One region of the Sporosarcina sp. P3 genome, then DNA from elsewhere that is predicted to be linked to it. Evidence: riboswitches for the same ligand, from Rfam matches in the RefSeq annotation. Region 1 holds a riboswitch; each other region holds the start of a gene.

Region 1 (3,669 bases):
AATCAACCGTGCGTTTAGCTTTTTTGCATTGGCATGCACTACATTGACGTCATCTAGCACGACATCTACGCGATCAATAGAAGTATCTGCAAAATCCAAACCTTTATCGATCATCTGTAGTTTCGAATAAATATCTGGAATGTCATATTCTAATTGATAAATTAAATCACGTAGCTTTTCGATATTCCCACGATTGTCTTCCAGTTCTACACCTAGATTATTGAATACTTTGATGACCGCTTCATTCGCTTGTTCGACGAATGTTTTATCGATATTTTCTACTATCGCAGAAGCGCCTTTACCCGCTACTTTCGGGGAAATTGCATTGATTTTTTCATTGATATAATAATCCAATGTTGGCTTCTTCATATCGTCGGTGACGACACTGCTTAAATTCTCCGAGAAGTCTTTCGGAATGATGATTGCAGCATAATAATCTCCGTGCTTCACGCCTGTCAACGCTTCATCTTTCGTTACGAACTGCCAGCCGAGATCATCGTTAGTGGTCAGCGAGACAATCACTTCATCTCCGACATTGAATTCTTTGTCTTCGATCTTCGCCCCTACATCTTCACTGACGATCGCGACTTCTACGCCTTTCGTATTGGAATATGGGTCCCACGAAGCGAGGATGTTCATCCAAGCATAAAGGGAAGGAAGAAACGCAATGGCCGCAATGACAATGATTGCTGCTTTATTTTTGAAAATATTCCGAAGATCCCGTCTGACTATAAACCAAATTTTATTCATTTCACATAAACCCTCACTCTATATTCCATCATCCGCACATCACACTAACAAACTGGAGAAGATCGTATCGTTCAAAACGTCCGTGATTTGCTCTTCTGTCAATTGTTCATCATGCGTTTTTGACCAATCATTAACTAGCGCTACATAAGATTTGAATAAAAGATACGCAATCAGCTCGCTGTTACACGGCTTTAGTTCACCTTTTGCGACGCCTCGCTCAATTTTCCCAGCAATGAATTTCACTATTTCCTTCTCTATAGTAGTTAACACATCTCCCACGGCAGGTGTACGCAATTCTTTTTCCTCTTCAATCAATTTAATGAATAACTGATGTGTTTCGCGAAATTTCAGCAGTTGCATAATGCGCGCATGGGCATTCTCTTGAAAAGACGCACCTTCCTTAGCTGTGCGCTCAGAGAGGTCTTTCATTTCTTCAACCATTTTCCAAACAATCGAATGAAATAACTCTTCTTTATTCGAGAAAAATGTATAGATTGTGCCCTTACCCACGTTCGCAATCTTCGCTACTTGATCCATCGTAGTTGCTTTATATCCGAACATCGAAAATGATTTTTCAGCCGCCAACATAATTTCTTCTCTGCGATCCATTATGACACTTCCTTCAAAAAGTGACCGAAATACCATTTCGGTCTGTTAGTCATTATATTACACAGGTTATCCATTAAATGCAACAGGATTGCTGATTCGTAATAAGGTTGGGACTGAACAGAAAATATTTTTTAGAGTAACAGAGTGTACCCGAACGGAGAAAGGCCGACTCCTGAGGGATCAGCGTGCGTCCTGAGACCCTGGACAGGTGCCTTAATTTCTGCAAAGTACACAGAAATACGGCAAAGCGAACCCTACGTTGTTCGCTTGGCTCAAGCCACGCCCCTCGGAAAGCGTGCCTCTCGGAGTGCAGGGAAACGGGGTGAGATAGTTATGTCCCAGCCTCTTAGAATATTTACTAAATTGACATTGACTACTTTACTAGTCTATGTAACGATAAGAGAAGGAACAACACTAGGGGTGCTTTTGCTGAGAGAGGCGTTCGCCTTAACCCTTGAACCTGCTCTAGATAATGCTAGCGGAGGGAAGTGGACATATGACGGATTTAGGCCGAACTATGCAACCGCTTCGAACAGAGAAGGGGTTTTTTTGTATATACTTTTTGAAGAAATGAGAAGTGGTAACCATATGACTACTAAAGTTTTAGAGTTCACAAATGTATCTTTTCATTATCAAGCAACCAATGCTTCGAAACCAACTGCGATTTTTGATCAAGTCGACTGGCATGTAAATGAAGGCGAATTCGTCAGCATCATTGGACCGAGCGGGTACGGAAAAAGCACGTTATTCCGACTGGTCACCGGTCTTGAGAATCCCGACAATGGGGAGATTTCATTGAACGGAGAAGTGACGACGAAGCGATTAGGCAAAGTCGGCTATATGCCGCAGCAAGACTTGCTGATGCCTTGGCGAACGATTCTTGAAAACGTCCGACTACCGTTAGAACTTCAAGGCGGTAAACCGTCTGCCAATCAGATCATTCAACTCCTCACTGACTTCGGACTCGCAGGCGAAGAAAACGCTTATCCTGGGAATTTATCAGGCGGGATGCGACAACGGGTTTCATTTTTACGAACGATCTTGACCGGCTCCAATATTTTACTACTGGACGAGCCATTTAGCGCGCTCGATGCGATCACACGGCTAACCATGCAAGAATGGTTGATCGATCAATGGCAAAAGCTCGATAAAACGATCGTGTTCATCACGCATGATATCGACGAAGCTTTATTTCTGTCCGATCGCATTTTTGTACTCGCCGACAAACCGGTACAGACGATTCGCGAAGTCATCGTGCCTCTTAGCCGACCACGCACTATGCGGGACTTGGCACAGCCAGAACTGTTGAAACTGAAAGAGCAACTTATTAGTGAGCTTCGTTCGGGGGCGCGACTATGAAGAAGATCACTTCATACAGTTGGTCTATACTTTTCGTTGCCATCTTACTCGGTGTATGGGAAATTAGCGCTCGTCTTTACGACAAAAGCTTTCTCTTCCCATCTCCTTCAGCGATTTTAATTCGATTATGGGAGCTGAAAACGGAGCTATTTATCCACCACTTACCTCCGACAGCTTTAACCATTTTCATTGGATTATCGATTTCAATCCTAATCGGATCCACACTGGCGATTGCGATGTATAGTAAGAAACCTATCGAGCAGGCGTTTTACCCTATCCTAATCGCGTCGCAAACGATCCCCATCATTGCGCTCGCACCGATTTTCGTTTTATGGTTCGGCTACAGCATTTGGAGTAAAGTCGCAGTCACCGTACTCATCACATTTTTCCCGATTACCGTTAGTGTTTTCGACGGCTTACGCTCATCAGATAAAAACTTACGGGAATTAATGCGAACAATGGGTGCATCCGCAAAAGACATTTTCTATAAATTAGATCTCCCTTCCGCTTTGCCATCTTTCTTCTCTGGACTCAAAGTAGCGGTCACATTGAGCGTGATCGGTGCGGCCATTGGGGAATGGCTAGGGGCTCAGGCAGGACTTGGATATTTTAGCAGAAGAATGATGACGCAATTTGACAGTGCTGCTGTATTCGCACCGATCGTCTTGCTTTCTGCGGTTGGCATTATCTTCTTTCTACTCATCGTTGTATTGGAAAAACACTTTTTACAATGGAGGAATCATCAATGAAAAAACGTCTGTTTCTAAGCATCACTTTTCTTCTTGTACTGCTAGCTGGGTGCAATACTGATAAGACTCCCGTAGCCGACGAAGAGACACCGAACAATGAAATGAAAAAAGTTAGCATCATGCTCGACTGGTATCCGAATGCAGTACATAGCTATATTTATGTAGCCCAGGAAAAAGGCTATTTCAATGAAGAGAACGTGGA
Region 2 (3,669 bases), on a different contig from region 1:
CTACCTATTCACACGTAACATCGAAATGACATTGACATTCCTTGTCATTGCTTGTCCAGGCGCTCTTGTCATTTCCGCTCCCGTCTCGATCGTAGCGGGAATTGGAAACGGAGCCCGTCATGGTGTGCTCATTAAAGGTGGCGACGTGATGGAGCAATTGGCGAAAATCGACACTGTCGTCTTTGATAAAACAGGTACTTTGACAAAAGGACGTCCCGAAGTAACCGATATTCATAGCTTTGGCATCGAAAAAGAGGAGCTACTGCGCCTAACTGCAGAAGCTGAACTACTGTCTGAACACCATCTCGGTCAAACCATTGTCCGTGAAGCCAAAAAACGCTCGATTCAGTTAAAACATCAAGCACAAGATGCAGAAGTTATGAAAGGTAACGGAATTCTAGCGGATGTAGAGGGACAGCAACTCGCAGCCGGCAACCGAAAGCTGATGGTTTTACAAGGGGTACCTATTTCTCCAGACATCGAAGCCTATGCATCCAAACGAGAAAAAGCAGGCAATACGGCTGTGTTCATTAGCATTCGTGGAGAAATCGCAGGTATTATTTCCATTGCGGATCAAATCCGTCCGGAAGCCGCAGCTGCTCTCGCCAAACTACGACAAAATGGGATTAAACAAATGATTATGCTAACGGGCGACAATGTTCATACAGCTCGCCTAGTCGGTGAACAACTTGGTCTCGACAATGTCCATGCAGAGTTGTTACCCGAAGAGAAAGTAGCAGCTGTACAAAAATTGAAAAAGCAAGGACACCGAGTCGCTATGGCGGGTGACGGAATCAATGACGCGCCTGCCATTGCCACTGCAGATATTGGGCTCGCGATGGGTAAAGGCGGAACCGACATTTCCATGGAAACAGCGGATATCGTCTTGATGGCGGATCGACTTGATCAATTCGCCCATGCGTATGCCTTATCGAAAGCAACGGTTAACAATATGAAACAAAATACATTTTTCGCAGTTGGCACAGTATTCCTCCTGTTAATTGGCGTACTGCTAGGCAAAGTCTTCCTAGCATCCGGAATGCTCGTCCACGAAGCGAGTGTACTCCTTGTCATATTGAACGCCATTCGATTAATACGCTATACTAGTGACAGAGCGTCCAATCGAAAGGTAAACGAGGTGAAAGTGAATGAGTCAGCAGCCCCACAATAACACGACCGATCATAGTATGTGTGTATCGCTTGTTCCACTGTTCAATCACTTGGAAACAGATCAGATGAAGCGCATTGTAGAACTCGCACGAAGCACCCCCTATCCACGGGGGAAAATTATTTACAACGAAGGCGACCGCTCCGAAGGCCTGTATATCTTGCATAAAGGACGAATCAAAGTATACCGTCTGTCGGAAAACGGAAAAGAGCAGATCGTACGAATTTTAGAACCGGGAGATTTCACGGGCGAGCTATCGTTATTTGATGCCAAACCTCATGACGCCTATGCAGAAACACTCGAACCCGTAGAATTATGCGTCATTCAACGAGACCAAATGCAACAACTGCTGCAAAAGCATCCCGCGATTTCATTGAAAATGTTGGAGGAATTCTCCTCCCGCCTCGGCCGGACAGAACAACGGGCAGCGCGAATCGGCATGGAATCTGCAGAAACGCGGATCGCCCTTTACCTGGCCGATTTATCAGAAGAACAACGTCAATTGAAAGTCGAATTACCAATGAGTCGCAAAGACCTTGCCTCTCACCTCGGAACGACACCCGAAACGATCAGTCGAAAATTAACTGTCTTCGAAGAGTCTGGTTGGATTCGACAATCCGGCATGAAAACGGTGGAAATTCTTGATTTGGATGCTTTGTTACTGTTATAAAAGAAATCCTTTTCATTCCACCGCGCACATGATACGCTAGTTCTGAAAACCAAATATTTTGACCATTAGGGGAATCCTTTACAAGGACTGAGAAAAGAGTGTGGCTCTGAAACCCTTATTACCTGAACAGGCTAGCACCTGCGGAGGGAAGTGGCGAGTCGTTCCGTAAATATTTCTGTCGACATTTCTACCACTTTCCGATTCAGGAAGTGGTTTTTTCTATTGGAGGTGAATGAATGAAATTACTTGGCGTGACCGACGACCGTCTTTCGGTTGAGGAACTAACACTACACTTGCAACAAACAGCACCGTATCTTGATGCCATTATTTTGCGGGAAAAGTCCAAGACAGATGAACAGTTGGAAGATTTGATCACACGTCTTGCAAGCAGTGGATTTTCACTCGACCGGCTCATTCTACACGCTAGACCTCACCTGGCGAGCAGGTTGAACATCAAAAAAGTGCAACTGACTAGTTATGGCATGTCGTTACGGGATGCACAACGGAAATTTCCCAAGCTCACTTTCGGTTGCTCGATTCATTCATCGGCAGAAGCAAAAGAAGCTGTGCAAGAAGGAGCGGACTGGCTCTTATACGGCCATGTTTTCGAAACGAATTCGAAGCCCGGACTCCCAGCACGCGGAACGGAAGAATTGTTTTCTATTGCAGAGCGTAGTCCGATTCCTGTGTATGCAATTGGCGGAATTCAGCCGCATCACTTGCTCGACTTACAGCGAAACAACGTAGCAGGTGCGGCCGTATTATCCCCTATGCGTTCACTAAACGTCTTACAAGGTTATAGAAAAGGAGTGGTATCTAGTGGAGAAAGTGATTGACCTGAACGGTAAGTCGTATTCCGTCGTTCCGGAAGTAGGGACGATCCAGCAGTTACTTGAGCATTTAGGACTTGGTGATCGTATTTTGATTGTAGAGAAAAACAAAGAGATTTTGCAGAAAGAGTACTACGATGCACCGATTATGGACCGAGATCAAATTGAAATCATACATTTTGTAGGAGGCGGATGAAGATGTTAAAAATTGCAGATAAAGAATTCTCTTCACGGTTATTACTAGGTACAGGGAAATACCCTTCATTTGACATACAAAAGCAAGCTGTTGCGGTGTCGGAAGCAGAAATCCTGACGTTTGCGGTACGACGCATGGATATTTTCGAAAAATCACAACCCAATTTCCTCGAGCAACTAGATTTAACGCGCTATACATTGCTACCGAATACGGCAGGAGCGAATACAGCAGAAGAAGCCGTACATATCGCACGTCTCGCCAAAGCATCCGGACTATGCGACATGGTAAAAGTTGAAATCATCGGGTGTAGCCGTTCATTACTCCCTGATCCCGTGGAAACATTACGTGCGTCTGAAATGCTGTTAGAAGAAGGCTTCATTGTATTACCTTATACGTCAGACGATGTGGTGCTCGCGAGAAAACTATGCGAATTAGGCGTTCACGCTATCATGCCAGGCGCTGCGCCAATCGGTTCGGGCAGAGGCATTCTGAACCCACTGAATCTATCATTCATCATCGAGCAATCCAATGTGCCCGTCATCATTGACGCTGGCGTCGGCTCGCCAAAAGACGCGGCTTTTGCGATGGAACTCGGAGCAGACGGTGTATTGTTGAATACGGCAGTATCCGAAGCCGCCAATCCTATCATGATGGCGGAAGCAATGAAGTTGGCGATCGAAGCGGGACGTCTCGGTTATAAAGCTGGGCGTATGCCAGTGCGTGACTATGGCGTAGCTAGTAGTCCAACTGAAGGGCTTGTGACGAATTGATTAGTAAATATTCTCGGCAAGAGCTGTTTGCCCCC
Region 3 (3,669 bases), on a different contig from region 1:
GTATAGTCGTGAATGCACTGTTTTTGCAAGAGAGCCAACTGTTCTTCTAACTGATGAAGACTTCGGCGTTTTACAGAGATCTGATGAATTAACTGTTCAGTTGTCATAACTCCATTCACTCCTCATTATAGATAGATTTCAGCACCGGATTTTTTAAATTCTTCAGCCTTCTCCTTCATGCCTTTTTCCAGTGCTAACTTCTCTTCTAAACTGTTTTCATCTGCATATTTTCTAATGTCGTGTGAAATTCGCATACTGCAAAACTTGGGTCCACACATCGAACAGAAGTGAGCGATTTTTGCTCCTTCAGCCGGTAACGTTTCATCATGATATTCCATCGCGCGTTCAGGATCCAAACTTAAATTAAATTGATCTCTCCAACGGAATTCGAAACGGGCTTTTGATAAAGCGTCATCGCGTTTTTGTGCATTCGGATGGCCTTTTGCTAAATCAGCTGCATGGGCTGCGATTTTATACGTTATGACGCCTTCACGTACATCATCTTTATTCGGTAAACCGAGATGTTCTTTAGGCGTTACATAGCATAACATGGCCGTCCCGAACCAACCGATCATAGCCGCACCAATAGCGGATGTGATGTGATCGTAGGCAGGAGCAATATCTGTCGTCAAAGGACCGAGTGTATAGAAAGGTGCTTCTTGGCATATCTCCATTTGCTTATCAACGTTTTGCTTAATTAAATGCATAGGCACATGTCCTGGACCTTCTACCATGACTTGCACATCATGGGTCCAAGCAATTCTTGTAAGTTCTCCAAGTGTTTCAAGTTCAGCGAATTGTGCCTCGTCATTGGCATCAGCAATGGAGCCGGGACGTAATCCATCTCCTAATGAAAAGGCAATATCGTACTGTTTCATAATTTCACATATATCTTCAAAGTGTGTGTACAGAAAGCTTTCTTTATGATGCAACATACACCACTGGGCCATAATAGAACCACCTCGTGAGACAATTCCAGTCACGCGATGAATGGTCATGGGAATATAACGGAGCAGAACACCCGCATGGATTGTAAAGTAGCTGACACCTTGCTCTGCCTGCTCGATCAATGTGTCGCGGAATACTTCCCATGAGAGGTCCTCGACTTTGCCATTTACTTTTTCCAACGCTTGGTATAATGGAACCGTACCCACTGGAACAGGGGAGTTGCGAATGATCCATTCACGTGTTGTGTGAATGTTCTTTCCGGTTGATAAATCCATGATGTTGTCTGCGCCCCAACGTGTAGCCCATGTCATCTTTTCTACCTCTTCAGCAATGGATGAGGAGACAGCAGAATTTCCGATATTCGCATTAATTTTCACATGGAATTTACCTCCGATAATCATCGGTTCCGCTTCTGGATGGTTAATGTTAGACGGGATAATTGCCCGTCCTCTCGCTACTTCATCCCGTACAAGTTCAGGCGTCACATTTTCACGGATGGCAATAAACTCCATTTCAGGTGTAATAATACCTTTGCGCGCATAATGCATTTGCGTAACATTCATGCCTTTTTTTGCTCGTAATGGTTTTCGTTTCAACAATGGAAATTCTGCATCTTTTTGCATGTGTTCCATTGAACGATAGCCATTATCCTGTGGCTTCACTTGTCTGCCGTCATATTCTTCTACATCATTTCGTTCCACTATCCAGTTCTTTTTGATCATTGGAAGTCCTTTTTTAATATCTACTTGATAACCTGCTTCCGTATATTTCCCGCTTGTATCATAAACACGGAAAGGTTCATTCGCTATTTCGCCTTGATCAGTTAGAGTCGGTGATAGCTCAATTTCGCGCATCGGTACGAGTATGTCTGGACGACTTCCTTGTACGTAAACCTTTCTACTGGCCGGAAAACATTCATGGATCTGGATTTCTTCTTTCTTCTCTTGCATGTTGTCATCGTCTCCTTTTGAGGGGTGACATGACTCGGTTCAAGGAAAGGGAATCGGCAACAAAAAAGACCAGTTCCATAAATAGGACCTGGTCTTCAAAACGCAAAAATACGCGTCGCTGATAAAATGAAAACTTCCCTACGCTGGTACGAGCCAGATCAGGTCCAAAGAGTCCGGAATGCGTGTACTATCATTCCATCTCAGTCCAATTACGTTGGACACCCCTAGTTATAGTATTTAATTGTGTGAACAGGGATAGTCTATCATATCTTATCTAACTTTTAAAGAGTTTTTATACTTATAAATTCCATAGATACCGTTATTTACATGATACCCATGTTATTTAAGGAAGTAGAAATGTAAGATCAGGAAGATCTGGTTTGTAGAACTGGTTCAATGCACAGGCTATTTTAATAAAATCTTTTTACTACCACTTAAAAGAGCAAGTAGAGTTGGGAAGTAGATTCATGTGCATGACTTGTAGGATGCATAAGTAGTGATGACGTGAGATAATCAAAATGAAAAAATAATAGAAGGGAGGATTCCTGGTGAAGAGTGTACATCGTATAAAATATGAGTGACTGGACAGGATGATTGCAATGGAGATGTAGAGTCAAATACATATTGTAATATTCATCATTGTGCTTGTCATGAAGTGCATCAAGTATGCAGGATTTGAACCAATTATTTTATGCTAGACATGACCTACTTACATACAGCTAATTAATCATTTTATTCCTATGGAGGAGGTAACAACTACATGATCTATGTTTTACTCATTATTGGATTTGTATTATTGATCAAGGGAGCCGACTTTTTTGTAGATGGTTCTTCCAATATCGCAAGGCTGCTGCAAATCCCACCTATTTTAATCGGGCTCACGATTGTAGCACTCGGAACGAGCTCACCCGAAGCAACGGTCAGTATTATAGCCGCATTAGGCGGAAATGCGGACGTTTCTGTCGGGAACGTAGTGGGAAGTAATATATTTAATATTACTATGGTTGTCGGCATAGCGGCATTTTTGTTCCCGTTGAAGGTACAAAGCGAAACGATCCGTAAAGAGATTCCATTCACATTATTAGCAAGTATAGTGATGTTAGTATTGATGAGTGATATGGCACTGCAAGGCTTCAGCAGCAATGTAATCACGCGTAGTGATGGAATGATTTTCTTAATATTCCTTTCGATCTTTATGTATTATGTGATTGAACTTGGCCTCAGAAGCCGTCAAAATGCCACGCTTACACAAGCGACAGGGAACGTGAAGTGGGGGAAGAATATACTCATTACTCTAGTCGGATTGGCTGCGATTATATTCGGAGGAGATTTAGTTGTCGATAATGCTACGAAAATCGCTTATTCTCTTGGCATGAGTGAAACGTTGGTCGGTCTGACAATCATCGCAATCGGTACTTCTCTACCCGAATTGGTTACGTCGATTTCAGCTGCTTTGAAAAAGGAAAGTGAAATCGCTTTAGGAAACATTGTCGGGAGCAATATTTTTAACATCCTATTTGTTCTCGGCGCTTCCTCTGTCATTACGCCCATTGCAGTGAACGATAAAGTATTTATCGATGTGATTATTATGATTGCATTGACGTTCATATTGTTGGTATTCGCTAGAACTGGCTTCAGGATTGGTAAGCGTGAAGGTCTCATGCTAGTTCTAGCGTACGTTGCATATTTAGTGTATGTTATTTTGCGTAATTAATAAAAAATCATTCGAATTTGCTGCTATAGGACAATCTCATGTATAACAATGCAAAAG
Region 4 (3,669 bases), on a different contig from region 1:
AGCCACATATCCGGACCGATTCGCTGACGCACGCTGTCTGCCTGTTCGTCGTCTTGTCCTACATGAACTCCGTCTGCATGAATGGCCAATGCCAGATCCACATCGTCATTGACGATGAAAGGAACGCGATACAATTTACAGAGTTCCTGACACTTTTTGGCAAAACCGAGTAAAGCTTCACCTTCAAGTGCATGTAATCCTTTCTCACGCAACTGAAAACATGTGACACCACCCTGAAGAGCCGCTTCTACTATTGCCAATGGGTCCTGATTTCCTGAGTTCGGTGTGCCCATAATAAAATAAAGGCTTAATGCTTTTTTTACTTCCATATTTCGCATTAATGCATCTCCTTTTTTAATTCAGCGTATGCCCAGTGATTTGTTGGGCCGTGTCCTGACCCGATTTTCAAGCCATGTTCAATCGCAGCTTGTATGAATTGTTTCGCTTCGGCAACTGCATCCGGTAAGGAACAGCCTTTTGCTAGGAAACTCGTCAAAGCTGCCGCAAATGTGCATCCGGTCCCATGTGTATCTTTGGTTTGAATCCAAGGCGTTGTCACTGTGAAGGATTGACCTTCCTCATCTGCGTAATAATCCTTTGCATCTAGCACGTCATTGCGGTGACCGCCTTTCATGACAACAGCTTTCGCTCCCATGTTGATAAATGCGGTTGCGGCTTTCCGAATATCTTCGTCTGTCTGTATTTCCATTCCAGTCAGTACTTCCGCTTCAGGTATATTTGGCGTCACAATTGTAGCCAGTGGTAATAAATGTTCTTTAAGTGCTTGAATCGCTTGTTGTTGCAGTAAAGATTGTCCACCTTTCGCAATCATGACAGGGTCAATGACTAAAGGAATCGGCGGATATTCTTTTAACAATGCAGCTACTTCAGTAATAATTTCTGCCGAAAACAGCATGCCGGTTTTACAGGCTTTTACATCAAAGTCATCAAGCACGGCACGTATTTGTGCTATGACTCCGTCTGTCTGTATTGGATACACACCGTGAACACCGTGTGTGTTCTGAGCAGTCACTGCGGTTATGGCAGAAGTCCCGAATACACCTAGCTCCTGAAACGTCTTTAAGTCAGCCTGAATTCCTGCACCTCCTCCGCTATCCGAACCAGCAATGGTTAATGCCACTTGTACTGTCAATTGAAAAACCTCCTGTCTATTATGCCAAAAATGTTTTTGAATCGCGATCCAATGTATGTAATGTATTTAAGAAGTTTACAGCAAAGTCTCCAGGCCCGCGGGAAATTTTTGCTGTTTGTTCACCAGCCCGTTTATAAAATGAGAGTGCATCTGCTACGGATTCCAAAGGGTTTTCCATTCCTATGGCGAGAAAAGCACCTGTGACAGAACTGAGTAAACACCCAGTACCCGTAATGGTAGTCATCATGGGATGGCCGCCTGTAATGGATAACATGGAATGGCCGTCCGTGACTATATCGACTTCGCCTGATACTGCGACGAGACAATTGTATTTGCGTGCAGTCTTTTTCGCGATATCTTCGATGTCTGCAGAACCTTCACCTGCATCGACACCTTTGGCGGTCCAAGGGATATCTGCAATCGCAGCAAGTTCTCCTTCATTACAGCGGATCAGTGTAATATCGACTTCCTCTAGCACTTTCAACGCGCTAGCTTTACGAAAAGGTGTAGCTCCTGCACCTACTGGGTCTAGTACGACAGGTTTCCCTGCTGCGCGAGCGCTGTTTCCAGCGAGAATCATGGCATCCACCGTCTGTTGCTTTAACGTACCGATATTTAAAATACTACAGGCAGCAATTCTTGCGATATCTTCTGCTTCTTCTACTGCATCCGCCATAACAGGAGAAGCACCTAGTGCTAATAAACCATTTGCCTGGAAATTTGCGACTACAAAATTTGTAATGCAGTGAACGAGCGGTTGTTGTTGACGAAGTTGTTGAATAAGCTGCATGTTTCTATTCCTCCTATTAAAGGTATATATACAAAAAGCCCATGCGTGGATGGGCGATTGGGTATGAAAACTACCCACTTTCCTCCGCTAGAATGTACTAGATCAGGTTCAAAGGGTTTGCATACTTGCATCTCAGCCAAAAAGAAGGCACCCCTAGTGGTGGCTATGTATCAGACGAGCTCATTATATCATATACATGAAAAAGGTTAAAATAATACTGGTATAACGAGATAGAAGTACTCGAAAATGAGTGATTGCGCATAGAAGAACAGGTATAACTATATGCTGAATGTTACATAATTATCTGAAGGCGTATAACTGTTTCAGATGAAATAGATAAAAGGGAGCAGATCGCAAATGAAGAAATTATTCGAAATTCAACAGATGGATCATTCATTGGATGATATATCGTTTACATGGAGTGATATTGGTGGTTATTACCGTGTCTATAAAAATGATCGGCAAGTATATGAAGGGACGGCTCCGAATTTTACGGACGGGGAGCTAGATCCGTCACATCCTTTCCAATATACAGTAGAACGGGTAGAGGAAGAACGGGTTCAAGATGTAATCGTGATCCAGACTTCGGCCTTGACAGAAGTACAGAAAGATGAACATCCTTTACAACGCTTAGTAATTACAACGATTGCCGCTTCATCGCAAATTGCCCTTTCATGGGAATGGATTAAAGATGTGGAGAAGTTCGATATTTACCGTAACGGTCAATACCTCGAGACAATTACTGATAATCGTTTTATTGATCGCGAGGTAAGTTCTTCGGAGCCAGTGGTATACAGTGTTTCGGCAACGCGTCCGTTGATTGACAGCAATCAGAAAATGAATGTTAGTAAATCGATTGTATCAAAAGTGTATGAAGGAATTATGCCTCCAAATCCTGATAATAAACCAACAGAAGAAGTGTATACCTTTTCTGTGCGGGTTAAGCAACGAGATCGATTACTAAAACCGGTGGCCGACAGGGAAAAACAAAAAGAAGTGAAGCGATGGAAGTTCCGCTATACAACATTTTTAAAGGAAGATATCATAAAAAATCCGAATCTCTTCTCACCAATCCCATACTTTACAGGGGATGATCGGGATTTCAATGCGGAAGGAGAAAGCTTCCGCACCCGTGTGGATATAGAAGGAAAGTTTGTTGGAGAAGACAACGCACTGCAATTTACGAAAGCAACCGGACCTTCTATTGGATTGAATTATATGAAACGGTATAAGCGTCATGACCATGCTTCTGTAGATGGTATAGAAATCGAGAGGTTGGAAGGGGACTCGACTGAAGTTCATTTTGCGATCAACCACGACGTGGGCAATCCCCTGACCGCCTCACCGCCTATACATTACGAAATGAAAGCTCATTTGGATGAACAAGGGAACCTAGATCTAGTTGGCTATCATAATGATGCGCCTCATCATGAAGTCTACCTAGCGCTTGATGATGAGGACTGGCGCGCGCTACATCGTACGGAAAGTGAAGGATTAGCGTATTTGACAGGCGTACTTGGGGATAATTATTGGCGTTATATGACGTGTAATTAATGCAGGTGTAAAATAGTGCTATCTTTAGGCTTTGTTCAGTTTTATGTACGGCTATATAAATAACTAAATACTTTCAACTAAATACTGTTAAAAGTATTTAGTTGAAAGAAATAGATTCTTCCGCTAGAATAAAAGATAATACATGTAAGCGCATTCAATTTGCATAAAGCTA

The links. Region 1 has a riboswitch for thiamine pyrophosphate ahead of CSV61_RS07490 (ABC transporter ATP-binding protein). Riboswitches for the same ligand answer to the same signal wherever they lie in the genome.
Region 2: it holds a riboswitch for thiamine pyrophosphate, as region 1 does, so the genes downstream of both, CSV61_RS10305 (thiamine phosphate synthase) here and CSV61_RS07490 (ABC transporter ATP-binding protein) in region 1, are expected to answer to the same signal.
Region 3: it holds a riboswitch for thiamine pyrophosphate, as region 1 does, so the genes downstream of both, thiC (phosphomethylpyrimidine synthase ThiC) here and CSV61_RS07490 (ABC transporter ATP-binding protein) in region 1, are expected to answer to the same signal.
Region 4: it holds a riboswitch for thiamine pyrophosphate, as region 1 does, so the genes downstream of both, thiM (hydroxyethylthiazole kinase) here and CSV61_RS07490 (ABC transporter ATP-binding protein) in region 1, are expected to answer to the same signal.

Annotation. Positions count from the first base shown of each region.
Region 1 is NZ_PDZE01000004.1:298,154-301,822, forward strand. Features, by position in the region: gene CSV61_RS07480 (YhgE/Pip domain-containing protein) at 1-750, opposite strand, end outside; gene CSV61_RS07485 (TetR/AcrR family transcriptional regulator) at 790-1,359, opposite strand; TPP riboswitch at 1,766-1,863, shown strand; gene CSV61_RS07490 (ABC transporter ATP-binding protein) at 1,948-2,718, shown strand; gene CSV61_RS07495 (ABC transporter permease) at 2,715-3,467, shown strand; gene CSV61_RS07500 (ABC transporter substrate-binding protein) at 3,464-3,669, shown strand, end outside.
Region 2 is NZ_PDZE01000007.1:67,226-70,894, forward strand. Features, by position in the region: gene CSV61_RS10295 (heavy metal translocating P-type ATPase) at 1-1,171, shown strand, start outside; gene CSV61_RS10300 (Crp/Fnr family transcriptional regulator) at 1,149-1,838, shown strand; TPP riboswitch at 1,896-2,004, shown strand; gene CSV61_RS10305 (thiamine phosphate synthase) at 2,075-2,674, shown strand; gene thiS (sulfur carrier protein ThiS) at 2,658-2,864, shown strand; gene CSV61_RS10315 (thiazole synthase) at 2,861-3,634, shown strand; gene CSV61_RS10320 (ThiF family adenylyltransferase) at 3,631-3,669, shown strand, end outside.
Region 3 is NZ_PDZE01000001.1:354,884-358,552, reverse strand. Features, by position in the region: gene thiC (phosphomethylpyrimidine synthase ThiC) at 126-1,898, opposite strand; TPP riboswitch at 2,017-2,134, opposite strand; gene CSV61_RS01765 (calcium/sodium antiporter) at 2,659-3,612, shown strand.
Region 4 is NZ_PDZE01000003.1:185,452-189,120, reverse strand. Features, by position in the region: gene thiE (thiamine phosphate synthase) at 1-338, opposite strand, end outside; gene thiD (bifunctional hydroxymethylpyrimidine kinase/phosphomethylpyrimidine kinase) at 338-1,153, opposite strand; gene thiM (hydroxyethylthiazole kinase) at 1,173-1,943, opposite strand; TPP riboswitch at 2,006-2,108, opposite strand; gene CSV61_RS05245 (hypothetical protein) at 2,301-3,497, shown strand.